One region of the Alteromonas sp. CH_MED4-4 genome, then DNA from elsewhere that is predicted to be linked to it. Evidence: predicted binding sites of a transcription regulator. Region 1 holds the regulator's gene; each other region holds the start of a gene.
What was found. Region 1 encodes sigma-54, which starts transcription at its own class of promoters, with help from an activator protein. Its sites were predicted from a motif close to GTTGGCACGNNNNTNGNNT; they were not measured.
Positions count from the first base shown of each region.

Region 2: a site for sigma-54 is predicted at 8,623-8,641, ahead of WA381_RS11740 (DUF2884 family protein). Genes of this name have one in related genera too.
Region 3: a site for sigma-54 is predicted at 3,296-3,314, ahead of WA381_RS16460 (BON domain-containing protein). Genes of this name have one in related genera too.

Region 1 is NZ_JAYMEU010000013.1:53,320-65,991, forward strand. Features, by position in the region: gene rapZ (RNase adapter RapZ) at 1-458, opposite strand, end outside; gene ptsN (PTS IIA-like nitrogen regulatory protein PtsN) at 543-986, opposite strand; gene hpf (ribosome hibernation promoting factor) at 1,000-1,287, opposite strand; gene WA381_RS10845 (RNA polymerase factor sigma-54) at 1,318-2,799, opposite strand; gene lptB (LPS export ABC transporter ATP-binding protein) at 2,873-3,598, opposite strand; gene lptA (lipopolysaccharide transport periplasmic protein LptA) at 3,601-4,155, opposite strand; gene lptC (LPS export ABC transporter periplasmic protein LptC) at 4,124-4,702, opposite strand; gene kdsC (3-deoxy-manno-octulosonate-8-phosphatase KdsC) at 4,699-5,247, opposite strand; gene WA381_RS10870 (KpsF/GutQ family sugar-phosphate isomerase) at 5,248-6,228, opposite strand; gene WA381_RS10875 (calcium/sodium antiporter) at 6,231-7,187, opposite strand; gene mlaF (phospholipid ABC transporter ATP-binding protein MlaF) at 8,034-8,834, shown strand; gene mlaE (lipid asymmetry maintenance ABC transporter permease subunit MlaE) at 8,831-9,607, shown strand; gene mlaD (outer membrane lipid asymmetry maintenance protein MlaD) at 9,617-10,090, shown strand; gene WA381_RS10895 (MlaC/ttg2D family ABC transporter substrate-binding protein) at 10,209-10,874, shown strand; gene WA381_RS10900 (STAS domain-containing protein) at 10,871-11,179, shown strand; gene WA381_RS10905 (BolA family protein) at 11,209-11,466, shown strand; gene murA (UDP-N-acetylglucosamine 1-carboxyvinyltransferase) at 11,479-12,672, shown strand, end outside.
Region 2 is NZ_JAYMEU010000014.1:122,963-135,634, forward strand. Features, by position in the region: gene WA381_RS11705 (alkaline phosphatase family protein) at 1-1,474, opposite strand, end outside; gene WA381_RS11710 (hypothetical protein) at 1,746-2,867, shown strand; gene msrA (peptide-methionine (S)-S-oxide reductase MsrA) at 2,969-3,514, opposite strand; gene WA381_RS11720 (thiol-disulfide oxidoreductase DCC family protein) at 3,739-4,134, shown strand; gene WA381_RS11725 (SDR family NAD(P)-dependent oxidoreductase) at 4,124-4,849, shown strand; gene WA381_RS11730 (sodium-dependent transporter) at 5,161-6,582, shown strand; gene WA381_RS11735 (NAD-dependent epimerase/dehydratase family protein) at 6,697-7,509, opposite strand; gene WA381_RS11740 (DUF2884 family protein) at 7,676-8,506, opposite strand; gene WA381_RS11745 (hypothetical protein) at 8,852-9,043, shown strand; gene WA381_RS11750 (mechanosensitive ion channel family protein) at 9,119-10,456, opposite strand; gene WA381_RS11755 (acyltransferase) at 10,460-11,353, opposite strand; gene WA381_RS11760 (acyltransferase) at 11,350-12,264, opposite strand; gene fghA (S-formylglutathione hydrolase) at 12,378-12,672, shown strand, end outside.
Region 3 is NZ_JAYMEU010000027.1:61,559-68,243, reverse strand. Features, by position in the region: gene WA381_RS16475 (hypothetical protein) at 1-11, opposite strand, end outside; gene WA381_RS16470 (putative DNA modification/repair radical SAM protein) at 476-1,717, shown strand; gene WA381_RS16465 (TIGR03915 family putative DNA repair protein) at 1,734-2,540, shown strand; gene WA381_RS16460 (BON domain-containing protein) at 2,662-3,261, opposite strand; gene WA381_RS16455 (endonuclease/exonuclease/phosphatase family protein) at 3,650-4,633, shown strand; gene WA381_RS16450 (hypothetical protein) at 4,651-5,199, opposite strand; gene WA381_RS16445 (glycosyltransferase family 2 protein) at 5,755-6,685, shown strand, end outside.

The sequences.
Region 1 (12,672 bases):
AAGATACGCTCTCGAATTAACTCTGCCAGTTGGTGAATGGTAAGCTTATCAGTGTCTAAATATAAATCTGCGCGTTCAGCAATAGGAGCAAGTAGGGCTGACTCGGCTTTAATGGCTTCTGAAAGCGATTTATTAAGCTTGGCGAGAGGGTGAAGACGACGTGTTTCGCTAAAACGCTTAACCAGTACATCATCGCTCGCGTCAATGTAAACAATGGTCATCGACCACGAAGAAGGCAGGTAGTCTAGAATTTCTACCAAATCGTCAGGATTTTTAGGTAAGTTTCTCACATCGATACTTACCGCAACCTGATCGTACTCGTCAACAACTGTATGGGTTAAGGTGGGAAGTAAGTTTACCGGGATATTATCAACACAGTAATAACCTAAATCTTCCAATGCGCGAAGTGCGACAGACTTACCAGACCCCGAACGACCACTGATTATTATCAGCTTCACCTACTTTCTCCCTAATACTCTGGTTTTATCACATACGCGTTGTTGAATTAGGCGCCTACTAAACGGTTAATAGGCGCTTAATGTTTAACTTAATGCAGATAGAATATCGTCGCTTGTCGTTGCGCGACGTATTGCTTTAATCGTTTCTTTGTCGCTTAGTTTACCAGCCACGGTGGCCAGCGTTTGAAGGTGTCCTTCGGTCTGTTCCTCGGGAACGAGTAGCGCAAAAAAGATGTCTACGGGTTTCTCGTCAAGGGCGTCAAAGTCGATTGCTGGCGTGCTGGTTACAACAATGGCAATCACTTTCTCAAGGCCCGGCAGGCGCCCGTGGGGCAGGGCGATACCATTGCCAATGCCTGTACTACCCATACGCTCTCGAGCCATCAAACTGTTAAGTACCGTTGCCTGATCAATGTTCTCGTTTTGCTTGGCAGCGATATCAGCGATGATCTCAAGAATTCGCTTTTTACTATTACACTGAACCGCACACTCGGTGCGGTCCAGACTTACGATGGCTTGTATATCCATGCTTAATTAACTACTAATGTTTTTTCAGTTTTTCCTTATGCTTGATTACCTGCCGGTCGAGTTTATCAACCATGCTGTCAATCGCCGCATACATGTCGGTATTTTCTGAGGATGCGAATACTTCAGCGCCACTTAAATGAACGGTCGCTTCGGCTTTTTGATTTAATTTTTCAACGTTCAGGATGACATGCACATTAGAAATGTGATCAAAGTGACGTTCAAGTTTGCTGAACTTCGTATCGACATAATTACGCAAAGAGTCGGTGATTTCGACATGATGACCAGTAAGGTTGATTTGCATATTTCGTCTTCCTTATATTATTAAGCCCGATTAAATAAGGCTTTTGCGTTGGTTCGACGGCGGGATCGACAACGATTCCCGGTACTTTGCTATTGTTCGCCGGGCAACTTTAATGCCTTGTTCGGCCAACAATGAAGCAATCTTGCTATCACTTAGCGGCTTGCTAGGCTTTTCAGCGGCCACTAATTTCTTGATCAATGCACGAATCGCTGTAGATGAACATTCACCACCAGACTCTGTTGCAACGTGGCTTGAGAAGAAATACTTCAATTCGAAGATTCCACGTGGCGTATGCATGTACTTTTGCGTTGTCACTCGCGAAATAGTGGATTCGTGCATATCTACCATTTCTGCGACATCATTTAGCACCATTGGTTTCATCATTTCCGGGCCGTGCTCAAAAAAGCCCATTTGCTGCTGCACAATGCAGTTTGCAACCTTCATTAAGGTTTCGTTACGAGATTCAAGGCTCTTTATGAACCACTTAGCCTCTTGCATGTGTGAGCGGATGAATTGTGAATCGCTACTATTCTTGGCACGGCGACTCATTGCTGCGTATTGTTGATTTACGCTTAACTTAGGCAGACTGTCGGGGTTCAGCTCAACCACCCAACGGCCATTTTTCTTGGTTACTGAGACATCAGGAATAACGTACTCAGGCTCTTTAGTAACTAAAGCACTACCTGGGCGAGGATTCAAGGTTTGCAGCAAACGCATTGCCTCGCGTAGCTGATCTTCTTTCAATCGGCTTTTACGCATAAGCGTACGATAGTCTTTGCTGCTCAGTAAGTCAGAGTACTCTTCAATCAGTTGCTTTGCTTCAGCAAGCCACGGTGTGTCTTCTGAAAACTGGCGCAATTGCACCATCAAACATTCTTGTGGAGAGCGAGAGCCAGAACCAATAGGGTCGAACATCTGAATGCGCTTAAGCACACATTCTATTTCGTCCATTTCAATCGGCTCTTCCATATCATCATCGTTAACCGCTTCTAAAATATCGTCAAGGGTAACGGTTAAATAACCTGACTCGTCAATAGAGTCGATGATTGCTGTAGCGATTGCGCGATCGGTATCCGAGAAATGGGTAAGGCGCATTTGCCAAAGAAGGTGCTCTTGAATATCTTCAGTAGTCTCTCCTTGGAAGATTTGCTCGTCGTCATTGGATGGACCCGGAGCAGGCGAAGATGAAGCAGAGTAGTATTCATCCCACGTACTGTCGATTGGCAGCTCATCGGGAAGATCGTTTTTCTCAAGTGCATCGCCGGCTTCTAATGTGTCACTAGATGCAGAAGCAGTGGCCTCAGAGCCGCTGTCATCGTTGTCGATATTGTTCTTTTCTAGTTGCGGCTCGTCGTTACCTTCTTCAACTTCTAATAGCGGATTAGAATCGAGCGCTTCTTGGATCTCTTGTTGAAGATCAAGTGTAGAAAGCTGCAGCAGTTTAATGGCCTGCTGAAGCTGTGGTGTCATGGTAAGTTGTTGGCTAAATTTTAGCTGTAAAGATGGTTTCATCTACGTCTTATTTAAATGCTCTAAATTGAATATACCAGAGCGAAACTGAAAAATGACAATTCGGTTACATTAACTATAGCCTGAATTGTTCGCCTAGGTATACATCCCTTACTTTTTGATTACTTAAAACCTGTTCCGCCGTTCCTTGCGCAATAAGCTCGCCATGACTCACAATGTACGCCTTTTCACAAACATCCAATGTCTCTCGTACGTTATGGTCCGTGATAAGGATTCCAATACCCCTATCGCGAAGATGTTGTATTATCTTCTTTATATCATTAACTGATATTGGATCAACACCAGCAAATGGTTCGTCTAACAAAATAAATTGCGGTTTTGCTGCCAGAGCGCGGGCAATCTCAACGCGACGGCGTTCGCCCCCTGACAAACTCATCCCAGTACTATTACGTATATGGTTAATATTAAATTCATCAAGTAGCGCATCTGCTTCTTCTTCTTGCTGTTGTGAATTTAAATCTTTACGGGTTTGCAAAATGGCCATGATATTTTCATGCACTGTGAGCTTTCTGAAAATAGAGGCTTCCTGCGGTAGGTAGCCAATTCCGCGGCGTGCACGCTCGTGCATGGGCTGATGAGTTAGCTCATTGTCGTCGATTTCAATCTTGCCTTTATCCAGATTCACTAAACCAACAATCATGTAGAATGTGGTGGTCTTACCAGCGCCATTTGGGCCAAGAAGACCAACAATTTGACCCGTTGAGACAGACAGACTTACATCTCGAACAACCTGTCTTGACTTGTAAGCCTTAGCAAGATTTTTAGCGCTCAAAGTTGCCATTGCTATTCATTGCCCTCGTTGTCTTTTTTGTCTTTCTTAGACGAAGTTTTGCGAATGGTCTCAGGTGTGAATACTGTAGTCACTCGACCCTCACCATCCTTACCTGCGCCGCCAGTCGCTAGCAATTGCTCGGTAATCATATCGAACGTGATGTTGTCACCCTGTACTTTACTGGTGTCTTGTTTCAACTCTGCGTTTCCGGCAAGAGAAATCGTTCGGTTCACCACTTCATAGCGTATTTCATTAGCTTTTGCCGAAACTGGCGTGCCGTCTTCCAATTGCTGGGAATAGCTTGCAGGCTTTCCTCTAGCAATAAATATTTCACGACCACCACCGTCAGTGGCAATTACTTCCACTTCGTCAGCTTCAATAACCAAAGAGCCTTGAGTTATGAGTACGTCGTCTTTGTACAACGCGGTTTTATTTTTACCGTCGATAAACTGGGTGTTCGAGCCTATTTTTATGGGCTGCGAAAAATCATCTTCACTGGCGTGTACCGCACCGCTAGCGATGGCAAGCAATAAACTAGTTGCTAGGGGAATAAGTGGTTTGTACATGATCTAAAAGCTCGTATTCTTGTGTGCGTAAATTCGCGTTAAACCCATTACTTAAAATGACATATTGGGTGCCCAGTATTTCAACGGGTTGGTCAGATGTCATTTGCTTGGTCTCTAAATTAATTTGAATGTACTCGGTCGATATACTTCTGACAAAGTCATCGCCAGTTTGGTTCTCAATATTAACTTGGTTTTCCAGCTGGATTAGCTCGTTATTGTATAGTGTACCTTCATCAGCGGTTACCACCCATGGTGATGACGCGTTTTCTGTATAAAGGGTGTATTTAGGTTGCTGAAACAATACAAAGCCAAGCTGGTCGTAATGCTCCATCGACTCTGCAAATACTTTGTGATTTAACTCACCGTCTTGATTGTACAGCGTAGTGGTTAGATTTTTTGCTTTGTAGGCGGGCTTTAGCGCATCGTTTTCACGATTCCCCTGCGTTTCCGGCTGCTCTTCCATCCACGTAGGGATGTACATCAGCATCGCCAGAATAAATAGCGCCGATATACTTAATCCTAAGCGATTAAAGCCAAACAGGCTCATACACTAGCTCCAAAAATCTCATTTGCTACCCCTTTGGCCTGCAAAATGGTATCCGATATTTCTCGGACCGCGCCAAACCCACCGGGAAGGGTCGTAATCCAGTTTGCTTGTTTTGCTACGTAAGGATGGGCATCGGCAACCGCAATTTTAACCGCAACGTGCTTGTACATACCCGTATCTGGCATGTCATCACCTACCGCAGCCACTTCGTCAGTGTTTAACTCAAGGCGTTTCATCAGGTCGCTAAGCGCGTCTGCTTTATTCTCTTCGCCTTGAATTATATGTGCAACATTCAGTGCCTTCATTCTATTTTCAACAATGGCAGAGCGACGTCCAGTAATTACCGCGACATTCACTCCATTGCTCACTAGCGCTTTTACACCATATCCATCACGGGTATGGAATGCTTTAAGTTCTTCACCGTCGTTACCTAAGTAAATTCGACCATCTGAGAACACACCATCAACGTCGCATACCAGCAACTTTATCTTGGCTAGTTTTGCGAAAAGCGAGTCATTTATTTCCGTGTACAAGGTGGTTGTCATTTAAAGCACTCCTGCTTTTAATAGCATATGCATGTTAAAGGCCCCAACAGGTTTGCGCTTATCGTCAGTAACCATTAACGCACTAATTTTATGGGTTTCCATCAAATTCAGGGCTTCTACAGCCAGCTGACCTGCGGTGGTAGTCTTGCCGCCTTTAGTCATTACTTCTTCTACTGTCGCACTGTGTACGTCTATTCGGGCATCGAGAATTCGTCGTAGGTCGCCATCCGTAAAGACGCCTGTCAGCGTACCGTCTGCCGCTATCACGCCTGTCATACCCAGTCCCTTTTTAGATATTTCCAGCAGTGCGTCAGCAACAGAAGCACTGGCATGGACAAGGGGGATATCACTGCCGCTTTGCATTATATCGCTAACTTTAAGCAGAAGTTTTCTGCCTAAACTACCGCCTGGGTGCGAAAGCGCAAAGTCATCTGAGGTGAAACCTTTTTGGTCGAGCAGTGCTACCGCAAGCGCATCACCCATAACCAGTGTGGCGGTTGTGCTTGACGTAGGAGCAAGACCTAGCGAACACGCTTCTTTTTCAACGCTGATATCAAGTACGACATCTGCGTGTTGCCCTAATGAACTGGAAGCACTGTTGGTCATGGCGACCACCTGTATGCCTAAGCGCTTAACTACGGGCAATAAGTTAACGAGTTCGTTAGTCTCGCCAGAATTAGAGATGGCGAGTAAGACATCGCCTTTGCTTAGCATGCCCAAGTCGCCATGGTTGGCTTCACCAGGGTGCATGAAAAATGCAGGAGTACCTGTACTGGCAAGTGTAGCGGCAATTTTATTTCCGATATGCCCAGACTTTCCCATACCACTCACGACAACTTTACCCTTGCAGGCAAAGAGAATATTACAGGCAGCGATAAATTCATTGTTTAAGCGCTCTGCCAGATTAGCAATAGCCTGTGTTTCAATTTCAATAACGCGCTTCGCTGAGTCGATATAGTTCATCTGAGTTTGTGTATTCATGATTATCCGAATAGCCAGAATTGATAGCCGATAAAGCAAGCCAGAAGTATGAATCCATTTGTTCTTGATATTGTACGTTTGCCGATTAAATCGAAGCTGAACAAGAACAATAATAATGTTAAACCAAGCATTACGTACATATCTCGGTTGTAAACGTCAGGGTCCAGGATACCAGGCGCGATTAACCCGGGCATGCCAAGTACGGCAAGCAGGTTGAAGATATTTGAGCCGATGATATTACCCAGTGCTAAATCGTCTTCCCCTTTCAGTACACCCGCAACACTTGCTGCTAGTTCAGGTAGACTTGTACCAAACGCAATAATCGTTAGTCCGATAACCAAATCCGAAATGCCCATGTATCTGGCAATTTCTACTGCTGAGTTCACCAAAAAGTGAGCACTTAATGGCAGTATTACAAGGCCAACACCAATCCAAATGAGGGCTGACGTATTCGAGACGCCTTTGGGGATTTCATCTGCGGTTTCCGCAACCAGAGGGTCTTCTTTATCTACCTGTAGCGACAGCCACGCCATCATTGCCAGTACGAAAATGAACAGGCCTAGTAGGATAATGCCTTCATAAGACTTAAGTTCACCGTCAAACATAAAGCCAATGGCAATCAATGAGATGATAAGGAGTGCTGGAAGCTCGCGCTTTAATGTTGTTGATGAAACAAGCAATGGTTTCACTAGCGCGGTTATACCTAAAACTAGCGCGATGTTCGTGATGTTAGAACCTAGCGCGTTACCCACGGCGGTGTTCATATTGCCATTTGCGGAGGCTATGGCGGAAACCACAATTTCAGGTGCCGAAGATCCCATAGCGACAATCGTTAGTCCGATCATCATTGGAGAAATGCCGATGTTTTTTGCTAATGCTGAGGCGCCATATACAAACCGGTCAGCGCTCCAACTCAGCACAATCAACCCAACAAGAAAAATGACAATGTTTAAAAGCACAACAACCTGTAATAGAAAGTATTTCGCTAGATTGTCGCAAAAAGAGTGCCATTTGCCTATGCTCGCAGCGTTTTATTTTCGCCAAATACTGTCAATTGACGTAAATTTCCGCTGAACACGCAAATTAGGTCGCACTTACACACACAAGACTTCATATTCAGTTTCAGTTAAGAAACAACAAAATAGGATGGAGTCAATGTTAAGCGTAAAGATTGCTAGGGAAGGTTAGGCACTTAAACGTGAGATACCGAATACCAGACCGCATAGATTATTACCCACGCAGCGAGATTTAAAATGTCCGTAATCGCGGCGTGTTACCGGAGGTATAGTGGTTCTATATCAAGGTGACACAACAAAGAGTACGGACATTTTAAACTCGCCCTTCGGGAAGGTCTGGCAAGCTTCCTAGCTTCATTCTGGGAATTTGAAAGGGAACAGCCATTCCTGCATTCCCACGCTTCGCTAGGAAACTTGCCAGCGCCTTCTGAGTGGGCAATTATCTGTACGGACTGGTATATATTCGCTTTAATCGAACATAACTTGTAACTTTTTGACTTTGGCGATGGGCTTGAAAAAGCGTACAATGCCCTTAAATTACACCGCCCAGACGAGGTGTTCTATACCGTGTCTGGCGATAGAAATTCAAAAAAGTACACTGGAGAGTAAACTTTTTTGATTTTATGCGCTCATAAAGTAAACTGTGCAGTAAACCTTAAGAGTGGATCAAGTGAAGGCATGGAAATTGAATACTCACTTACTCTTATAATTTTAAAATTTTCTAAGTGGATTGAACGCGATATTTTATAAGGTCTCAATCCAACGTCAGGGGTCGACATTTAAGTAACTATGGATCATTTAGTTGAAGTAGATAACCTTACCTTTAAGCGCGCTGATCGCATCATTTATGATGGGATATCGCTAAAGGTACCCAAAGGCAAAATTACTGCGGTAATGGGGCCAAGTGGTATAGGTAAAACCACGCTGCTGCGCCTTATTGGCGGGCAGTTAACGCCAGATGAAGGTGACGTTAGATTCGACGGCGATTCGATTGTTTCTATGTCGAGAAAAACGCTATATGAGACACGTCGTAGAATGAGCATGCTTTTTCAAAGTGGTGCGCTTTTTACCGATATGAGTGTGTTCGATAACGTGGCGTTTCCACTTCGCGAACATACAAAACTTTCTGAAGACGTTATTGCGACAATTGTCGCTTTAAAGCTACAGGCAGTAGGATTGCGCGGTGCAGCTGAATTAATGCCTAGTGAATTGTCTGGTGGTATGGCGCGCAGGGCTGCTTTGGCTAGGGCAATTGCACTAGATCCAGATTTAATCATGTACGACGAACCCTTTGCCGGACAAGATCCTATATCAATGGGTGTGCTGGTTAAGCTTATTCGTGAATTAAACGACGCACTTAATCTAACCAGTATTGTGGTGACTCACGATGTCACTGAAGTACTGACCATTGCCGATTATATATATATCTTAGCTGACAAGCGGGTTATCGGTGAAGGAACGGCGCAGCAAATCAAAGAAAGTGACTCTGAATTAGTCCAACAGTTCTTGAAAGGAAAAGCAGATGGTCCGGTACCATTTCATTATCCTGCACCTGATTTGAAAGCAAGCTTCTTGGGGGCAGATAAATGAAGTTCTTCCAATCAATAGGCGCTAAAACGATAGGGAAGGTCACTGCGGTTGGTCGAGCAGCTCTTATGTTATTCGGTGCGTTAATCGCTGTTCCTCGGCTTAAAAATGTACCGCTGGTGATTAAGCAATTGTATGTAGTGGGCGTTCAGTCGCTACTCATTATTATGGTGTCGGGGTTATTCATCGGCATGGTAATGGCGCTACAAGGCTACACCATTTTGGTTGATTATGGCGCAGAAGGTAGTTTAGGCCCCATGGTCGCACTTTCATTGTTAAGAGAGCTTGGTCCGGTAGTTACCGCATTGCTTTTTGCTGGGCGAGCTGGCTCAGCCTTAACAGCTGAAATAGGCTTAATGAAAGCCACTGAGCAGCTGAGTAGTTTAGAGATGATGGCGGTAGACCCGCTACGACGTATTGTCGCACCGCGTTTTTGGGCGGGAATGTTAGCGATGCCTATGCTTGCCATTATTTTCAGTGCCATTGGTATTTTAGGCGGCCACTTAGTGGGCGTTGATTGGTTAGGCGTTGATGCAGGCAGCTACTGGTCAATTATGCAATCGACAGTAGATTGGAACCAGGATGTCATAAACGGCGTAATAAAAAGCCTCGTGTTTGCCTTGGTTGTGACGTGGATTGCCATATTTAAAGGTTACGATTCTATTCCAACATCGGAAGGGATCAGCAAAGCGACTACCGAAACGGTGGTCTATTCATCATTAGCAGTATTAGGGCTGGACTTCGTGCTAACCGCCCTTATGTTTGGTATCGAGTAGGGGATCGGAATGAGTAAGTATAAAACGGAAGTAATGGTTGGTGTGTTTGTCATGCTTACAATCGGTGCGTTGTTGTTATTGGCACTGAAAGTAGCAAACCAAACGGTAGCCACCGAAGGCGATACCTACACGTTATACGCAAAATTCGACAATATTGGCGGCTTAAAGCCGAGATCGGCAGTAAAGGTTGGTGGGGTAACGGTTGGCCGTGTGTCATCGATTACGCTAGACCAAGAAGATTTTACGCCAGTGGTTGAGCTGTCAATTTTAAATGAATACAACGGCTTTCCAGAAACCAGCTCTGTGTCTATTTTGACCTCGGGTTTGCTAGGCGAACAGTATGTTGGCTTCCAACCTGGCTTCTCTTTCGACGGTGTCGCTAATTTACAGAATGGCGATTACCTTCAGGATACTAAGTCAGCTTTGGTTCTTGAAGATCTCATTGGTCAGTTCTTATTTAATCGCGGAAGCGACGAAGACTAATCGCAGTATTACGGCCAGACGTATATTACCAGGTCGTTAAATTATTCCAGCGGCGTGATGAAACTTATTAGATTGCCATCAGGTCTGCTAAATAGAGTTTTAAGTTAGGAGAGTAATTTTGAAAAAGTTTATGGTAGCACTTGGCATCTTCATGATGTCTGTAGCGGGCATAGCGAATGCACAAGAAGTTAATGAACAAAACCCGTATGAATTGGTTCAAGACGTAGCAAACCGCACGTTTGAGCGCATCAAAGCGAACCAAGCAGCGATTAAAGCTGATCCTGAAATGCTACGCACTATTATGGAAGAAGAATTAGTACCTCATATCGACTACAAATTCGCTGCTTTTATGGTACTAGGTAAACACTTTAAGTCAGTACCTCAAGAGAAGATGGGCGAGTACATCAGCGTATTTCGTCAATATTTGGTAACAACCTACGCTGTGGCAATGGGCTACTACGACAACCAAGAAGTCATCTTTGAGCCTGAATCATCTTTTGATGATAAAAAATCAGTAACAGTGCGTGCAGTGGTTCAAGATCCAAACCGCCCTGAAATCAAAATTGCTTTTAAAGTTCGTAAAGATAGTAAAACGAACGAGTGGAAAGCCTACGATATGGTTGCTGAAGGCATAAGCATGCTAAACAGCAAGCGTAGCGAATTTGAATCAATCCTTCGTCAAGACGGTATCGATGCAGTTATCGCACTAATGCGCGACAAAATTGGTAAGCCAGTTGAGCTTAAGCAAGGCGAGCCAATCGAAATCGAAGGAGAGGCTGAGTGAGCCTATTCGAGGTAAACGACAAAGGCAATGTAGTGGTTCACGGTCATCTTGACCGTGAAACGCTGTCGAAGAATTTCTGGGATAGTTTGGACGGAAATGAGCGTAGTACCTTGATTAACAATAAAAGATGTCTTGTTGATTTAAGTGATGTTGAGCGCGCAGACAGTGCAGGTTTGGCTTGGCTTATTAATGCCGTTAGGGATGCAAAGCAAAATGGTGTTAGCATGAGCCTATATAAAATGCCTGAGAAGCTACGTAAGCTTGCTAAAATAAGCGACGCAGATAGCTTTTTACCCGTAGAATAAACACCCGTTAGCGAATTAAGAAGTAAGTTATGGAATTGTCTGAAATTGAAAAAATCTTGAAAGATGCGTTAGACCTTCACGAAGTCCATGTAAAGGGCGAAGGTTCGCATTTTAATATTATTGCGGTAAGCGATGCTTTTAATGAAATGAGCCGTGTGAAGCGCCAGCAAGCGGTATATGCGCCTTTGGCTGATAAAATTGCAGACGGCAGCATGCATGCAATTACCATCAAGACGTTTTCAGTAAAAGACTGGGAGCGTGAGCGCCAGTTTAATATTCCTCAATAATAGGCGTAGCACGTGGATAAACTCGTAATTAAAAAGGGCCCTGCGCTCAACGGTACCGTGCGCATCTCTGGCGCTAAAAACGCGGCCTTACCATTGTTGATGACAAGCTTGCTGACCGACTCTCCTTGTCGTTACACCAACGTTCCTCGTCTTCGTGACATCAATACTACGACGGCACTTTTGCGTGAATTAGGTGTTGAAGTTGCACTACCCGCACCTAACGATATCGTTATCGATGCGAGTACGCTACAAAGCGTTACAGCGTCCTATGAGTTAGTACGTACTATGCGTGCGTCTATCTTGGTACTTGGCCCATTGCTAGCTAAGCAAGGTAAAGCGAATGTCTCTTTGCCCGGAGGCTGTGCTATAGGTGCGCGTCCAGTAAATCTTCATTTAACTGGCCTTGAAAAGATGGGCGCGAAGATTGAAGTAGACGAAGGCTATATTCGAGCCGAAGTCGATGGGCGTCTGAAAGGTGCGCGTATTTTCATGGATATGGTAAGCGTGGGTGCCACTGAAAACCTACTGATGGCAGCGGCGCTGGCTGACGGAACAACCATTCTTGAAAACGCGGCACGCGAGCCCGAAATCGTTGATTTAGCGAACTGTCTTATTCAGATGGGCGCGAAAATTAGCGGTGCAGGAAGCGATAAAATAACCATTGAGGGCGTGGAAACCTTAAACGGTTGTGATTATGCAGTGCTGCCTGACCGTATAGAAACCGGTACTTTCTTGGTAGCGGCCGCTGTGACAGGTGGGAAAATACGCTGTACTCATGCGGCGCCAGATACATTAGATGCGGTGCTAGATAAGTTAGAGCAGGCCGGAGCTAAAATCACCACTGGTGATGACTGGATAGAGCTAGACATGGAAGGGCGCAAACCACAGGCTGTGCGAGTTAAAACCGCACCACACCCAGCATTCCCTACGGATATGCAGGCGCAGTTTGTTACCTTGAACTGTGTTGCCGAAGGCACGGGCGTAATTACAGAAACCATATTTGAAAACCGCTTTATGCACGTGCCAGAGTTACAACGTATGGGCGCAGAAATCGCGTTAGAAGCGAACTCAGCAGTGTCTAAAGGCAGCTCAAGCCTTAAAGGAGCTCCGGTAATGGCTACTGACCTGCGCGCGTCGGCAAGCTTGGTGATAGCTGGGCTCATCGCAGAAGGTGAGACTCACGTGAATCGCATTTATCACTTAGAC
Region 2 (12,672 bases), on a different contig from region 1:
TGAATATGTTTAATATAACGTTCGCGGTGCCTTTGTGGGCCATCCAGTTCTCAGCATCAACAGTAAGCGCCTTGCCAAAAAACGTAAACACCTTTTGAATGGCTTCGATAACCTTTACACCATAAATGGGAGCGGCAGAAACAACGATGACAGATTCTTTGCCAATTATCGAATGCTGAAAATCACACAGTGCTTCCCAGTCCATTAGCCCCGAGGGCTTATTCATATTAGATTCACTGCGCCAACGCTGCGTGCGGGTGTCTAAAACCTCAATAGGTGGTGTAGTATCTAAACGGTAATGCCACTGATCAAAATCCAAAAGATCATCAATGATTTCATCGTGCGAGTTTAAACCGCTTTCTCCCATTGATTCTTGTACTTTAGCAATTAATGGCGCTACTTTTTTTGGTGCATTTCCCCAGCCTTGGCAAAGCAAGTAGCCGATAAGCGCATTGCCGATCATGCGTTTTGATAGAGGGTTTCCATAGACTTCTTGTTCCCAGCCCCGGGTTAAGTTCCAATCGTCGGTAACATCGTGATCGTCAAAGATCATATAGGTAGGAATATGTGCCAGAGCCCTACGTACCTGCGGTAGCTGTTTTACAAAGCCGTTAAGCGCCTCGTGTTCTTTGTCGAAAATAACGTGGTATTTTGGGGGGATCCCATCTTTATCTATATTGATATCAGCCCAAAGCGTGTCGGACCACACCAGTAAATACATAGCGATGATCTCCGCACTGCCAATCAAATGGTTTTGCGCGTTTACTGATGTGAATACCGGTTTTTTCTTAGCACCAAAGAATATTGAAGACAGTACCGTATTGGTCGCAATTTGTGGCAGAAGCTGCTCTCGTTCGTAATACCCATGTTCATGTGTGGCAAGTTCATTAGTGTTGGTTACTACTGCCCCTTCCAGTGCTTCATGATAAAGACCTAAACGGTCAATCACGCTGTGTATGGCTTTAAGCATAGGACCTGCGACATCATCAGCGTAAATTTGATCGCCCGTCATCAACAGGAGATCGGGAAAATCATTTTGCTTTTTGAACGCATTTTTATGGAGTACATCTACTTGTGCTAGGGCATCATCACTGTGAAAGTGAGGCTTACGGCATGAGCCGTGCAATATGGTCTCGGGAGTCTCGGTGTAGTGGAAACATAAGGAAGACTGCCCATCGTAAAGAAGCCCGCGTTGTTCATTTTCCCATGAAGCCTGCTGAGCATCGTCGCTAAAAGATAGCGAGTAACCTATCCGCGCAGTATCTTCGAAGGGCTCTGACGAAGTGAAAGAGAGCAAGTGTATAAATGCGTACTTACCTACGCGTATGGTTTCGCGTTGACAATTGCCGCTGACGACGACTTCATTTGCAGATAGATTTAGCGTAGGTGAATCGGCGTTACTGGTTACTACCCAAATATGACATTCTGTAGATGTCACCTTTCTTACTATCGGACCTGCAATAACTTGGGGCAAGTGCTGCGTAGAAATGACGCTCTCCTTTAATTTTCGTCAATATTAATACACGTAAGCGTGTTAACTAAATATGCTGCACATTAATCGAAAACATGATGACAGCACGACTATTTAACGTTGCCAAATCATATATGTACTCAGCAAACCTGATGTCTATCGCATAACCTTACTCTTTTTTGTGAATAAACGGTATGCTCGATATACTCCCTTACAATTTTTTCAGTTTTACCTTTTGCTCTCGTCTTAATAAACGGAGAGAGGACTTCACACTATGCTAAAATATTTAACCAGTGCTGTGCTAACCACTTTACTGATAAGCGCCTGTAGCGAGCCGAAAGACGTTGTTATCACTCCTGAACCTCAAGACTTAACAGAAGTCACTGTGGGTAAATGGATCCTTGATGAAAAAGGCAACGTTATGTTTGATCCTCAAACCTCAGGGTTAGTGGTGCTAGACGGTCAACTTGTCACTATCGCAGATGCTAGCGCTGATACCACTCAACAGTTGAAACTTCATAGCATTTCACCAGATACCGCAACGCTGAGCGCATCGAGCGAACGCTTTTCATTTTCCAATACCGTGCGCCGAAGCTGCTTTTATAGCTATTTGAGCGAGCAACCTGATTTAGAAGCGCTAGCCGTAGACCCCAGAGACACTAACGTAATTTATACGGTTACCGAAGATGCTACCCGTACCGGCGCGTTAAGCCCTCGCTGTGAAACCAAATACGAGGAAACAGGGTCAACAGATTACCCTACCTTGTTGGTAAAATTGACACGAAAAGATAATGGCTCGGTTGAAATGTCGGATGTGCGACCTCTTCAGTTTCCCAACGATTTTGAAGTAGGTAATTTTCCTAACGACGGCATTGAAGGGTTGACGATGGCTGAAGACGGCACGTTATATCTGGCGCTAGAGAAAGATAAAGCAGGACAGCCAAGAATTTTTACATTGGCTGTTGATGAAGACTTTTTCTCGTCGAATGATTTTGCCACAGTGAGCGAGCCTAACCTTCAACTTCCTTCGTTTACTTCAGGTAATCATCCTATCAATGGACTGGCGTTATATACTCATTCAACGGGCGCATCCTATTTGTTTGGCGCAGCAAGAAACGACAATGAACTGTGGGTAATTGATGTGAGTGGCAGTAAGCCAACAAAGCGTATCCCTATTACTTTCGACGTTGCCGGCGATCAGAGTTGCGAACAATACACAATGGATAATTCGTCGATGGAAGGACTAGTGACCATTGAAAATACCTTGTGGATCATTAACGATCCTTGGGAGAAAAACTACCTTAAAAACGCGACGTGCGAAGCTCATAAGAAGCGTTATGAAGACTTAGCGCCTTTATTGTTTCCATTAGAAATTAACAGCGTTTGGTTTGAATAATAAGAAAACGAATAGATTGAAAAACAAAAGGGTTGCTTTTAAGCAACCCTTTTTATTGTTGGCTAACGCTATTGATAGCGCGCTTAATATCGCTGTTTTATTTATGCGCCGCTGCGAAGTCGAGAAGCGAAGGTTTTTTTGAACTTCGCAAGTTTAGGCGCCACCACCATAGAGCAATATTGGTTTTGTGGATTATTTTTGAAGTAATCTTGGTGGTAGTCTTCGGCGTCGTAGTAGTTATTTACTGCTACTATTTCAGTCACTACGGGATCGGGCCAAATCTCTTCTTCTGTGATTTCTGCGATAATTTTTTCTGCTTCAGCTTTTTGTGTATCGTCGTGATAGAAAACCGCGCTGCGATACTGTGTGCCTACATCATTGCCCTGTCTGTTAAGCTGTGTAGGGTTGTGCAGCGCAAAGAAAATTTCTAGTATCTCTCGGTAGCTAATGCTGTCGGCATCAAACGTCACTTGTACCACTTCAGCATGGCCAGTATTTCCTTTGCATACCTCTTCATAGGTTGGATCGGCCTTTTCGCCTCCAGCATAGCCAGAAATTGCTTTTTCCACGCCTTCAACGCTATTAAACGCTGATTCGATACACCAAAAGCATCCGCCTGCCAACGTGGCGACTTGTAAATTTGCCATAGTAAAAACCTCTCTTAATCTTTGTCTGTAGTGTGGGTGCGGGTAGGTCACAACACAAGTCATCCAAGCGTGTTTTTTTATCGTATAAACGAATATTAAATAAGAATAATGTGCGAGCTGAGTGAAAGGTTTTAACATGTAAAGTTAGCTGTTTTCTTTCAAGCAGTTTACAACTGGTAAGAGTGCGTATAAGCGTGTTCAAAATTTGGCAGAGGTATTCAGTCGTGATTATTTTCTATGACGGGTATTGTCCGTTGTGTATCGCTGAAATGCGTCATTTAAGAAAAAGAGACAAGCACAACAAATTAACATTGGTAGATATCCAGGCCCCCGATTTTTCGAGCCGTTATCCAACCATGGATTGGCATGCACTCAATGCAAGAATTCACGGACTTCGTGAAGACGGGACGTTGATAACTGGCCTTGATGTCACTCATGAAGCATGGAAAGCCGTGGGCATGGGTTGGCTATATGCACCGCTTCGCTGGCCTGTTATTCGTCATATAGCCGATGCTTTCTACAATGTATTCGCAAAGCATAGATACACCATTTCATACCTGTTAACAGGTAAAAAACGCCAGTGCGATCGCTGCATACCAGGAGAAGCCAGTGAAAAATAACGTCCTTATAGTGGGCGCGTCGGGCGGTATTGCGTCTGCGCTTATTGAGCAATATAGCAGTGATGGTGCTAGGGTGTTTGCGGTTAGTCGCGCCCCTTTATCTGACACTAATCATTCTGGGGATGTTACCTATCATCAGCTGGCCGAACAGGACGATATGTACATTAGCGGTTTTGTAAAACAACTCGCTGAGCAAGACGTTGTGTTAAATACGGTAGTAATAACAACCGGTTTTTTGCATAACGAAAGCGATGGCATTCATCCTGAGAAACGTTTGGAAGATGTCAGCGAGCAGGCCTTAGCGGCTTATTTTTCGACTAACAGCATTATTCCCGCAATGTGGCTCAAGCATTTAGTGAATATCATGAGTAAAGAAGGTTCAACCCTTGTTTGCTTAAGCGCGAGAGTAGGGAGTATTTCAGATAATGGACTTGGAGGGTGGTACGGCTACCGCGCGTCGAAAGCGGCGCTCAACATGTTGGTTAAAACGGCGTCGGTAGAATACAAGCGCAGATTGAAAGACGTGATGCTTGTTTGTTATCACCCTGGGACGGTTGATACGGGGCTTTCTAAGCCTTTTCAAAAGAACGTCGCCGCCAAGATACTGTTCACGCCTGAGTTTACCGCTAAACAGCTCATTCACCACCTTTCGGCGCTTAATCGAGACCAAGCTTGTCATTTTATCGACTGGAATGGCGAAGTGGTAACTTGGTGATACGGTCTAACATCATTTCAGCAAGTCCAACATCAAGACTTTTTATTTCACTGCTGTTACCATGCTATTTTTGGGAATGGTGCAGCGTATTGATAAGCCCATAGAGGTAGCAATACAACGCGTTGACGCCACACGTGAGTCATAACAACAAACGCCATCCTGATAATAAATAATACCAGTTCGCTCGGCTTGATTCTTACGAATAGTAAGTACCGACAACCAGCATAAATTGTGAGCACACGACGTGTTTGTGCATCACAAGGCGTGATACGGCGAACTGCTATAACAATAACTCAACAAGAGGAAGGGATATGAGCGGGGCCAGAGAACAGTTCGGATCGCGCATAGGTTTTATTTTGGCTGCTGCAGGTTCTGCGGTAGGCATAGGTAATTTGGTAGGGTTTCCTGTCGGTGCAGCTAAAAATGGCGGTGGTGCATTTCTTTTAATGTACGCTATTTTCGTTTTTGCCATTTGTTTACCGGTAATGCTGGCGGAAATGTCAGTTGGTCGCCATGCTAAAAAAGACCCGCTTGGTGCATACAGTGATATAAGCGGTAATGAAAAGAAATGGAAAGTCGCGGGATGGCTAGCTATTGCTACGCCATTCATGATTGCCGTTTTCTACATGGTTATTACCGTGTGGCTTTTCGGCTATTTGTTCGAAGCAGTAAGCGGAAATCTAGACAAGTTAGCTAACCCAGAAACCTTTGGGCTGTTTATTAACTCAGAAGCCATATTTTTATATATGGCGGCCGTTGTTGGTGTGGTCTACCTCATCCTTCAAGGCGGTGTAAAAGAAGGGATAGAAAAAGCGGCAAAGCTGCTCATGCCTGCGCTATTCGTGATGCTAATCGGTCTCGTTATCTTCGTATTAACCCGCGAAAATGCGATGGCTGGCGTTGAGTTCTACATCGTTCCTGAGTTTTCAAAAATTACTGCTGAAGTGGTGAATGGTGCGCTATCGCAGGCCTTTTTCTCTCTATCGTTGGGCATGGGTATTCTTATAACCTATGGTAGCTACATTGATAAGCGTGCAGATGTACCGAGCGCTGCCAAGCTGGTGGCGTTAACGGATACAGCCGTGGCGTTCACTGCGGGTTTGATGATCCTTCCAGCCATCTTCTCTTTTAACCCAGACATTAACCCTGATGATTTGAGTGAATCGTCAGTGGGCATGATTTTTACTTACCTGCCTAGTATCTTTCTAGCGTTACAAGACTCGATTGGATATATGGGCGCATCGATTGTCGCTAGCTTGTTCTTCTTATTAGTGTTCTTTGCGGCAATTACGTCGCTAGTGTCTATTTTTGAAGTACCAGTTGCGGCGCTTATGGATGAAAAAGGTGTAAGCCGTAAATGGGCGCTTGGGTCGCTAGGAAGCATTATGATTTTGCTAGCCATCCTAAGTGCGTTGTCATTCGGTAAAGTTGATATGCTTACGTCGTTTATGCACTACGCTGGCGCAGATAAATCACTGTTTGATGTCATTTACGATGTGTTCTACGACACGATTTTGCCTTTAAACGGCTTGCTAATTTGTTTGTTTGTTATTTATCGTTGGAAGAGTGCAAACTTCAATGCTTCTTTGGAACAGGGCAGCAGTGGTTACAAAGGTAGCTGGTTTGAAAAATATGTGGATATATCGCTGAAAACCTTTATTCCACTTATTTTACTCGTGATTTTTGTAAACACGGTAGCGGTAAAATACTTCGGGTTGAGCCTATTCGGATAGTCAGGTTTTACATGAAATGACGTGAGCTAGCAGCGAGCTCAACTTAAATACGGCAAGCCTAAAGCTTGCCGTTTTTGTTTGTGTCAGAGTATGTATTTTCAATAAGTGTAAAGCCTAAAACATGCGATAGGGGTCGCTATACTCTGGTGTAATATTTAGCCTTGCCCAGCTTTGTGCGGCGTCAATCACTTTGCCAGCAGGTTCTGCTTCAGTATCAGAAAAGCGAGGAGCATCAATATCCATCGCCTTCGCTGCATCCACGTAATAAATACCGCGCTTAGGATGAGACAAGCTGCAAAGGTGAATAACATCGTTAAGCGGCTTGCCACAAATGATGGTCGTCAGCGCAGATACAATGTCGTACACATGTACAAGGTTTATTCGCTTATTTCCTGCATCTAACTGTTTTCCACTTAACGAGCGGGCGGGGTGACGGTCTGGGCCTACTAAACCGGCTAGGCGAACAATACTGATATCAACCTGACCTCGTTTAGACAATAAATAGTCTTCAATAGTCACGTGGGCTTTGGCCGAGGCTGTTTGCGGCTGTGTAGTGCTGACTTCGGACACTACCTCATTTGTTGCATCGCCGTAAACCGACGTGGTGCTGATAAACACGATATGCGCCACCTTTACGCTGATGGCTGCGTCTATCAACTGCAGCATATTGTTGGTGTATGACGAGAGATCTGTGTTTCTCCTGCCAGGGGGAATATTTAGCAACAAGGTAGCGTTTGGCAAGTGGTTACAAAGCGCTGATGTATCTTCGCCCAGGGCATATTCAATTGCGGTGATACCTTGGTCTTTTAACGCGAGACGTTTCTGTTGGCTTCGAGTGGTGCCAACAATATTGACCTTGCCTGAAAGTGCGTTGCCCACATAGCTGGCTAACCAGCCGTAGCCACTAATTACTACATTTTGAGTCATCGATTAAATACCCCTTTGTTTAGGGCTTAAGAGTACATTAATTGGAGGGCGGTTGTCGTTAACTGTAAAAATGAAAAACCGACTGGGTTACAGTCGGTTTTCAAAGGTGAGTGGTTAGAGTTGCAAGTCGTTTCGCTTTGCGCGTTTAGTTCGCTAAATGTTCCAACTACATTTTCATTTCGTCGTTGCGGTCATGGTGGTTGTCTTGATCAATATCTAGCAGGTTCAAGTCATCTAGCCCCGATATGGATGCCTGCATCTTGCCTTCGGCATAATCCGCTTTCTTCAGTACCTTACACAATGCATCGCCTTTTTCTTCCAGCGCAGCCGCTTGGCTTTCTAAGCGATATTCTAAATCTTCACCCCAGCGCTCCATCTTTTGCTCAAACTCAGACATATCACCGCCTTCCCACAACATTTGTGTTCCTACGGCAATAAGTATTCTACCCATAGACTCACTGATTAAAGACTCAATTTGCGCTTCGAATTCTTGCTCCCAGCTTTCGTCAAACCAACCTGGCTCATCGAATTTAGTTGAATCAACGCGAATATTGCCTGCGTCATCATAGAATGAAGTGTTTAGTTTGGTTTCAAGTGAGTCGAACAGTTCACGAAAATCGTCACCCATTTGATCGCCGCCTAACAGTTCAGTAAATACTTCAGTTACTGCCACGTTGGCAATTTGCAGCCCTTCACTGGCGATATTCAAGGTCATAGGGATGGCGATATCAATGTTGTTGTAATATTCACTTACCCAGCGCTGTTGTTCGCTGTCAAGCGATACTGGTTCGCCGTTAATGGTCATATTGTGATGGGAGTCAATCGTCATCACTGAGCCATTGTCCATCTGTACCGTTAGATCACCTTGGTAATATTGAATATGACCATCAAGCTCCATGTCACAACTGTTGTTTTGAAAGCTGCTGTCATGCGCAAATGCGTGGCCGCTCATTAAAGTACTGGTAAGGGCAACTGAAAGTAATAGTTTCTTAGACATTGTTCATTCCTTAATTTACGTGTGACGCGTTAACGAAAGTGCTCGAAGCAAACTGCAATGCGTTGTAGTGTCACTGTCAGATAGACGCTAACGATACTCGCTGTATACCTAAGGTAGAGCAATGGCCTTGCCAATATTTAAAGTCTATATCTTTCAAATGGTTAGTAATATTTGATGATTTCTTTATGCTCTGCTAAATACACTATTTAGTGAGATTACCAACTAATTAGTAGTTTTGACTAAGATCAATTAATACCAATAGCGGTACATTTAAGCCAATCCAAGCATGGTTAAATCTTATTTATTGGTGCATAATACCGCCAATATTTTTAAGGGGTTATCACAATGGCTGATTGGATTAATGCAATTATGTTTGGTGTTGCGCTAATTGCCTTTACGCTAGGGCTAAGCAGCATCGTTATGGGCTTTTTGACTGCTAAAGCAGGTGCTGAAGGTATGCAGGAAAAAATCGAGTACGGTTTTTTTGGCGTTACTGGTTTAGTACTTTGCTTACTGATGGCCTACGCATTGGCTTAAGCGATAAGCATTAAAAAAACCGGCTATCTCAGCCGGTTTTTTTTCGTCTTGAACAAGTCTTTATTCATCACTGCCTTATCGATTAGGTTCGCTCTTCTCCTGAGCATCCTCAGGTGCATTGTCGCTTTCAGGACTGTTTCTATAAGCGCTTTGTTCGCGATGGGCAAGCAGCGACAAATGTCCATCACGTTGATAAGCACGTAAATCGAACAAATCCAGCATAGCCATAACGTGGTCGAAAATATCCGCCTGTACTTTTTCGTACCTCACCCATTCCTTTTGTGCACTGAAGCAGTAAATTTCTAAAGGTAAACCAAGCTCATTAGGCGGTAGCTGCCTAACCATTAGGGTCAGTTCTTGGTTTATATCCGGGTGCTTGCGCAAGTATGCCTCTAAATAAGCTCTAAAAGTGCCGATGTTGGTAAGGCGACGGCTGTTTAGCAGATCCGACTCATCAATGGAGTAATCTCGGTGATAAGCGCGGAGCTCATTTTTCTTCTTATCGATATATTCGTTGATATAGCGAATTTTCGAAAAGCGCTCTAGCATATCGTTGTCACAAAGCTTAATAGAGTGCACATCAATATAAATGGCGCGCTTAATTCTGCGTCCGCCAGACTCTTGCATACCGCGCCAGTTCTTAACTGCTTCTGTAGTAAGGCTGTAAGTCGGCAGCGTAGAAATGGTTTTATCCCAGTTCTGTACTTTGACGTTGGTAAGGCCTATCTCGAGTATTTCACCATCTACTTCATACTTAGGCATGGCAATCCAGTCGCCCGTATTAAACATGCGGTTAGCGGCTATTTGAATGCCGGCAACAAAGCCCAGAATGGTGTCTCTGAATATCAATAGTAAAACAGCGGCAATGGCGGTTAAGCCAGACACAATAAGTAGCGGGCTTCTGTCTACAATTAAAGAGATACTTAATAGTATGGTGACAATAGCAAATGCCAATTTGGTAACTTGAATAAAGCCAGTGATAGGTGCGCGTTTAGCAAGCGCTGAGGCGTTATAAACGTCTTCCACTGTGCTCAACATGGCATATAAGGCAAGAAGGCCGCTATATAGCATGTATAGCTGAGCGCTCTTTATCACCATACCGTGCATCACGGCTTCATCGCTAATAAGTACTGGTGTAGTTAGGTAAATAAACAGGGCAGGAAACAGGTGCATTAAGCGACGGAAAAATCCGTGCTGCTGCAAGGCGTTGTCCCAGAGGTTATTGGATTTGTATACCCAACTGGCTATCTGAGGGCGCACCAATAGCCTTGCGATAATATAGATTACCGCCGACACCACTAAAATACTACTTAGTGCGATGACGTTATACAGCGGATCTTCAGTAGTAAGATTCGGGAAAATATCATTAACTATGTGAATAAAGTTATCGCGTACTGAAGCACTGACTTCCATTAATTACGACTCCAACATTTTCTTTATACGGTTGTCTTTATTTTCCCATAGACCGTTCAACCAGTTTTGGAAATAAAGACGAAACTCAGACTCAGTGCGTTCTGAATGCTGTTGTAATTCAGGTACCGGCGTAACGTTCACATCGATCACGATTTTTGTCATCTGACCGCTAAGCATTGCCATCATAGGGTGACGCTTATTTTCCGGGTAAAGCAGCGAGATATCTAACACGTTGGTAAATAATTCGCCCATAGCTGAGAGCGTAAAGGAAACGCCGCCGGCTTTGGGAGGCAGGAGGTTTTTATAGGGACTTTGCTTTGACAGATGCTTCAATGAAGTAAATCGAGTTCCCTCTACAAAGTTAATGACCGTTGTGGGCACCGTTCTAAACTTCTCACAATACGCTTTGGTGGTTTCGAGATCCTTTCCTTTTTTCTCTGGGTGCTTTTCTAAATACGCACGGGTGTATCTGTGCATAAACGGCATATCAAGTGCCCAGGCACCCAGTCCGACAAATGGCAGCCAAATAAGCTCTTTCTTAAGGAAAAATTTGGGTGCAGGAATGCGGTTCGTTGCGAATTCGATGAGCAGAATAATGTCGAGGTAGCTTAAATGATTGGCAATAATCAGATACCAACGGTCTTTTGACAGCTCGCCGTGTACCGAACACTCAATATCGACGCGGTTAAACAAGCGTATCATGAGAACGCTGACCCGTCCGAAGCTAAACATTAGCCCGTGCATCACTTTATTCCATGCCGTTCTTATCTTTCCGTTAGGCATAATAAGTTTTACCAAACCCAGTAAGATAATTAAGCCTCCCCACAACGCAAGATTGAGGATTTGTAGTGAAGTATGTAATACGAAAATAAAAGGAGCGAGTACTGCGCGAATCATAATGGTTTCTGTGTTGCGTTTAGTGAATCTAAAAGTTGATCTTTGGCATGCCAGCGTTCATTCAACCACGTCTGAAAACGGGCTCGAACTTGCGGATCATCAAAATAATTGTCGCTGAAAATGCCGTTTTCCATAATGTCTTTGATGGGCATTACGTTGATATTCACACGAATATCACGAACCTTACCACTAACGAAGTCCCAGAAAGACGGTACGCCGTTCGGATAATCAATTGTGACATCAATAAGCTTATGCAAATGATCGCCCATCGCAGATAAAACGAATGCAATGCCGCCTGCTTTAGGCTTAAGTAAATGAGTGAAAGGCGAGGCCTGCTTGTCGTGCTTGGCTTGCGTAAAGCGGGTGCCTTCAACAAAATTCATAATACTTACAGGCTTATTCCTAAATTTCTCACACGCTTGACGCGTGGTTTCCATATCCTTTCCTTTCAAATGCGGGTTTTTAGCCAAAAATGATTTGGAATACCGGCGCATAAATGGAAAATCGAGTGCCCACCAAGCCAGACCTAAAATGGGAACATAGATAAGCTCTTTTTTGAGGAAAAATTTCAAAAATGGGATTCTTCGGTTAAATACACGTTGAAGAACTAAGATATCGACCCAAGATTGATGATTAGCAACAACGAGATACCAATCATCTCGAGTGAGTTTTTCTAGTCCGTTTACTTGCCATTTGGTGCGTCCGCTGATGCGCTGATTCAGGTTATTAACGCCGATCCACGCAGTCGCGCATGCGTCGAGTAAATAAGAAATGAATCGTCGCCACGGCGCAATAGGTATAAGTTTAAAAATAGCCAAAATAAAAATAGGCGTTGACCACACTACCGTATTGACGAAATAGCAGATGACCGAAATAGTGCCAACAATATGATGCAACAGTGCTTTTACCATTGTACTTACCTCAAAAATTAGGCGCTTAGTGTAAACGAACTTGATCTAAAATCCGATAGAGCCTTTACTGATTCCACAATAAAGGTGCAAATTTACGTATTTAAGGAGCTGAAATGGAGCTTATTGGCGAAAATAGAGCATTCGGGGGACGGCATTTACGCTATACCCATAAAGCTGAAACAACACAATGCGATATGACCTTCGCAATTTTTCTTCCCCCTTTCGCCTCGAAAGAAAAGCCAGTGCCCGTGCTTTACTGGCTGTCAGGGCTGACATGTACCGACCAGAACTTTATGCAAAAAGCCGGTGCAATGAAGCTAGCGGCGGAATTAGGTATGGCTATTGTAGCGCCCGATACATCTCCCCGTGGCGAGAACGTTCCAGATGACGAAGAAGGATCTTATGACT
Region 3 (6,685 bases), on a different contig from region 1:
AAAAAGTTCATGCCCCACTCCTTGAACGATTTTGCACTTGTATCGATAAGCTCGCTACAATCCACTTAATTAGAAGTATTTATCACCAATGTATTGAGTCATTCGACTATTTAAGTTTCTAGCTTTCACGTTGCAGCAGATGTTTTCTGCCTGACAATACAAACTTTCGTCTATTCAATACATCAAGTAATTCACTCATATCTACTTAACCATATGCACCTTCCGCACCATATAGTTAATCTTTATTTTTCAGTAATTTAGATCAACCCAAAACTTATACTAAAGTTGTATAAGGTACTTTCTACACACAGCAAGATAAAATTTTCCTTTCAAATTTAATAAACTCACTCCCCTTAATACTGTACACTTATACAGTATTGAGGTATACCACAACAAGCAAAGTACTGGTATGGAATCTTGTTTTTTTTCAGACCGTCTACCACGTACATTTGCCTAGAGAAAGTGACCATTTGCGATGCATGACAAACTCATTCAAAAACTCGAAATTCTTTCAGATGCCGCTAAGTATGACGCTTCTTGCGCAAGTGGCTCCGCCGGTAAACGAAAAGCAGGTAAAAGTGACAAAACAGGAATAGGTTCGCTCACAGGAGGGTCAGGGATATGTCACAGCTTTACCCCTGATGGTCGATGCGTATCATTACTTAAGATCCTAATGACCAACTATTGCATATACGATTGCCATTACTGCATCAATAGGGTATCTAGCAACGTTCAACGAGCGCGTTTTACCGTTAAAGAAACGGTTGATTTAACGCTTAATTTTTATAAGCGTAACTACATTGAGGGATTATTTTTAAGTTCCGGTATTGTCGGCTCTCCTGACCTGACTATGGAGAGCATGGTACGCATCGCGAAGTCTCTTCGCATTGATCACGGATTTAAAGGATACATTCATCTTAAGACCATTCCGAATGCATCTCCTGAACTACAGGCTGAAGCTGGCTTATATGCAGATAGGCTAAGTATAAACATCGAAATGCCGACACAAAATTCGTTGAACAAATACGCCCCGGAAAAAGACCTTGGTGAAATTCACGGTTCAATGAATACATTGAAAGACAAAATAAATGAACACAAAGTAGATAAAACCTACTCGGGCAAACGCCCACCTCGCTTTGCTCCTGGCGGACAGTCCACTCAGATGATCATAGGCGCCGATGACTCAAATGATAAAGTTATCCTTGGCACGAGTGTCAAACTGTATGGTCAACAAAAATTGCGGCGCGTTTACTATTCTGCATTTTCGCCCATCCCAGATGCGTCTGAAGTCTTGCCTCTTAAACCGGCGCCACTTATCCGTGAACACCGACTTTATCAGGCCGATTGGCTCTTGCGCTTTTATGGATTTGGTTTAGATGAAATCGTACACAACGACATGCTAGATATGGAGCACGACCCCAAGCTTGCGTGGGCGCTACGCAATCGCCACATATTTCCCATCGATTTAAACAAAGCTGACAAGCTACTTTTATTGCGAGTTCCTGGACTGGGAGCACGCACAGTACAAAAAATTTTGGCTATTCGACGTTACACAAAGCTTAGCTGGTTCGATCTCACAAAAATGCGTTTACCCTTACAAAAATTAAAACCGTTCATTACTGTTAGTGATTATTCCCCCGCTATCCATTTGCTCGATAGCAGTAACTTTGAACAACAATTTAAACAACCAAAACAGTTTGAATTGTTCAGCGCCTAATCTAATTGGTACCACAATGAAAAAAGTAACAATTTCATCAGTGCCCGGATACGACGAATGGCGAAAAGCATCGAGAGAATGTCTAGCCCAACACATACCTCCGGAGAACGTTACATGGCAAACTTCGCAATCTAACCAAGACGACTTGTTTGCCGTGACCGATTCGGCCAACGCTATTGGTGAAAGCCAAACGAATTACAGAATTCCCCGATCAGTTTTAACGCTGTTGAAGTATGCGTTATGCCACCAAGCCACCGATCGTTTCGCTTTATGTTACCGCGTTTTATGGCGAGTAGTTTTCGAAAACAGAAACCTTATTCACTTAAAAACTGACGAAGATGTGTTGCGTCTCAACGTGCTGGCTAAAGCAGTAAAACGCGATGCATATAAGATAAGTGCTTTTTTGAGATTTCGAGAAGTTGTACTTGACGGACAAGAGCATTTTATTGCGTGGTATGAACCAGAACACTTCAGCTTGGAATTGAAGCTCGATTTTTTTCAGACTCGTTTTAAAAATATGTGTTGGTCAATACTTACCCCTTATCGAGCTGCGCATTGGAATACTAAAACACTTGTTTTGGAAGATAATCCTGATCCAAGTATCATTCCAAATGATGACAGAATTGAAAAATACTGGCTCACGTATTATGCAAATATATTTAATCCTGCCCGCGTAAAAACAAAGGCAATGTTAAGTTCAATGCCCAAAAAATACTGGAAGAATATGCCTGAGACGTCGCTTATTAACGATATGATACGCCAATCGGATGCTAGAGCACGTAAGATGATACTAAATGGGAAAAAAGTGGAGAATGGTGAATAAGTTCTCCTGACAAATATTAGCAGCTGTGCTTCCCTTGTTTTTTGTGATTTGGAAAGCTCTGTAAATCGTGACCAGAAAAAAAGGGGCCGAGGCCCCTTTCTTGTGTAAAGCAACAATGATATTAGTTCATCGCAGTTTCAGTAACTACACGAAGGTTGCTTTCAACATCTTTTACGTCAGACGCATTCTTGGCAATTTCCACAGCTAGGTCACGCTCAGCATCAGAATCAACGTCGCCAGTCAGTGTTACTACACCGTTTTCTACGTCAACATCGATGTCGAAACCTGAAATATCGGTATCCATAAGAAGACGAGTTTTGATTACTGTGGCGATTTTGGCGTCAGTTAACTCGCTTGTGCCTTCGTCAACAGTATCTTCCATGTCATCTGACATGTCGCCTTCCATATCTTTGTCAGAGACAACCGTTAGCTTGTTGTCTACAGACGTTACACCGTCAATATTCGCTACTAGCTCCTCCGCTAGCTTTTTATCAACAGAGTTCTCAACCTTACCAGTAAGAACGACATTACCGTTTTTAACGTCAGTATTAATGTCGAATGAATCAAGGTTACCATTGAACAACAGCGTTGCTTCTGCTTTGCCATCAATCCATGCGTCTTTGGCACCTTTCTCCCATTTGTTGTCTGTGTCCATGTCACCTGCATATGCAGCTGTAGTCAAAGTTGTAGCAACAATCATAGAAATAAGTGAACGTTTCATAACATTTCTCCTTTGTCGAAACTCGTAGATAGTCATGCCAATTCCTTGCCAACAAAATAAGACATTGTTTTATATGATAAATATTAATATCCAGGGCTAGTTAAGTAAGTTTTGTTTTGCAAACTTTGCCTTTGTTTGAGAACTTTTTACTTAATTTTGTTAATGCCCAAAACTCGTCAACTTCACTTAAGAAAAGCACCTATCAATTGTACTAGGGGATAACTTTTTGTCGTTGGCCGCCGCTAAGTTACAGTGATACTTAGGTTAAACTTATTTCACAAAGCTGCCGTAGTTATAACGATTTGTGTCGCTTCACTAGATTTAATTTTGCAGACAGAAGCAACAGGTGGAGTGTTTTTCGTTAATTAAACTCAAGGACCAACTAGACATGGATACTGCACTTACTGCTGTTTCAGTCTTATTTATAGCCGTAAGCTGGGCCCCTTTGCTTCCTTCTTCTCATTGGTTAGTAAGAGTGTGGGAATTTCCGCGACTACAAATAGCAGCTATCATTTCTTTGTTAATTGCTGGGCATATTTTTGAATCAACCTATTACGCACAGATAGATAGCCTAGCAGTAATTATTGTCGCTGGATTAACAGTTAGCCTTATTTATCAGGTTATCTGGATCATTCCTTATACCCCTCTGTATAAAAGAGAAGTTAGGCACGTCGAGGTTGAGAGTGCGAGCCAAAAGCTAAGTGTTTTATCAAGCAATGTGTATATGCCTAATGACGATTTTCGCAAGCTCATTGAACATGTACGTAATAAGCAACCTGATTTTCTCGTAACGTTGGAATCTAATGAGAAGTGGCAGAAAGGCATCAGTGAAATTGAATCTGAATACCCGTATCGTAAATTTTGCCCACTCGAAAACCTCTACGGTATGCACCTTTATAGTAAGCTTCCCTTTGAAGAGGTCTCATTGCGATTTTTAATAGAAGAGGATGTGCCGTCTATGAAAGTTAAAATCAATCACCACGGACAAGATGTCACGCTATATTTTCTTCATCCAAAACCACCAAGCCCAACAGAGAACACCTATGCAAAACCCAGAGACGTAGAACTTACGGTTGTGGGGGAAGAAATAGCTGAAACAGAGGGCCCTATTGTCGTCGCTGGCGATCTTAACGATGTGGCTTGGTCACCTACTACCAGAAAGTTCAAGAAAATAAGCGGACTTTTAGACCCACGAGAGGGGCGCGGTTTTTTCAATACATTTCACGCGAAATATCCTTTAGTGAAATGGCCGTTAGACCACGTATTTCACTCGGAACATTTTGCATTGGTCAATATAGAGAAGCTTGAAAGCATAGGCTCAGACCACTACCCGCTTTATACCGAACTAGCGTTAATCACGGACAAGGAGTAATACTCAAGACTGTAAATCTAATGAGAGCTACGGTGTTTGACACACCACATGAGGCTATCACACGCCTCTTCACGCTTTTTAAAATGGGCTAGCCCTATTAGCTTGTTATCCCGAGGCCAAACCGCTTGGTTTAGCACCTCTTGATCTTCTGCCGATAGTTGTTCGCTATCTAACACAATCTCAACCGCTTTTTTGTTGGGTTTTATTAATGTGGGGTTAGCTTCTTTGACCAGAGCAGAGTTCACACAAATATACTCTCTCTTAACAGGGTCTCTCACCACGCCGATGTAGTTGTTGTCGCAAATTATAGCTGGCCAGCCTTCCGTTATTCTGCTCTGTCCAAACATTACGAGTGTAAAGGCAACAAGAACGAAAAGTGTTAAACCGATAAATTGAGCGCTCAAATCTGGTGCTACGCTTACAATAACGCCGACAACAGCTGCGAAAAATATCCAGCCGCCAAATACTCTGCGCATAGCATTTGGTGAGATACCAGATATAACATCAACCACCTTTAATGATTGTTTGTCATAGTGTCGAATGAATACAGACGATTGTGATTCCACAGCCTTTGTCCACCAGAAAAAATACGAAATTCAGAAATTAATACGTTACAAGTAAGGCTGAAGATTTACCTACACTCTGAGTGAGTAAAAACCAATAACATGAGATTAGTTCTACTCGAAAGAAAACGTGTTAAGCAATATTTGTAGGAATATTTAAACTATTGAATTGTAATGTTTAACCTACTCACCAAGCATATCAAAATATGTGGGAACGGCAAAGCAATTACGCGCTAGACGCACAGTAAAACAAGACTTATGAAAAGAAGCGTCATGTTAATCTGCAAATTAGAACAGACCACCAAGAATTAACATAAAAAACTGCTGTTGGCCTCCATACATTCGTTTGTAAATTTTTCTCTCACTTTGCACCTCTTGCTTGCCTTGGCGCTCAACCATTGCTGCAAACACTCAAAAACAGAACTTGAAATTACACTTTTTATCAAAAAATCAATAATTTACAAAACAGGAACACTCTTTGCTTCTACGAAAGTATAACGTTCAACGTTTCATGTCGTCGTTATTACAGGTTCAACAAATTAGAAAGGGAGGAAGAGTATGCGTTCACCAATAAGTGCAGTAACTATTGTTAAGAGCAGAACTGAGAAACTGGCCAATTTGATTACTCAGTTAGAGCAATGCTCTCCAACGCCAGATGAGCTAGTCATTGTTTGGATGGCACCTCCTTCTGATTTGTCACTCGTACGCAGTGACAAATTCGACATTGTTCACAAGTTTGTGACTCAAGATGCTCTTCCGATAGCGAAAGCGCGCAACAAGGGTATGTCAGCGGCCAAGCACGCGAATTTAGTTTACCTAAACGTAGACGCAGTTATTGCCCCATCGCTTTTTAGAGATGGCTTGCTTGCGCTTCGTGACAACACCGTAGTGTTCACATCAGTGGTGTTTTTACCCAACGAGCGCTGTTGTAAGCCCTACCGACAAATTTCAAAAGATGAAAAAGAAATCGGTTATTTAGCAAGTAATGACGACACGTTACCCGAAGACGACAATAACGAAATACCTTCAAGAGATCAGGAAATTAATCATGGAAAGTTTAGTGACGATAGTATTTGTTCTACAGTGTTTTTTATTCGTAAGGCAGACTTTCAGAAAACCGGCGGCTTCGATGAAGGCTACGCGGGTTTCGGACTAAACGACGAAGATTTCTTCACTAACTGTAGGGCATTAGGGTTTTCGTTAGAGCAATTGCCCACGCGAACATTTGCACCACACCGGCCTAATTATCAATGCCCGATAAATCACCTTTTAGACTTTGTTCATAATGCACAGCGTTTTCACTCGAAATGGGGATTTTACCCATGTGTCAATGTATTGAACGCGTATGCAGACCAAGGTTTTATTAATGCTGACTTCAAGCAAAACGGCATTAAGATCAAGCACCTCCCCCAGCAGGTAGAGGAAGACAAGGCGGACGCGCCGGTTGAGCAATTAACGGTAACCAACGCCCAAAACAATGTTGAATTTA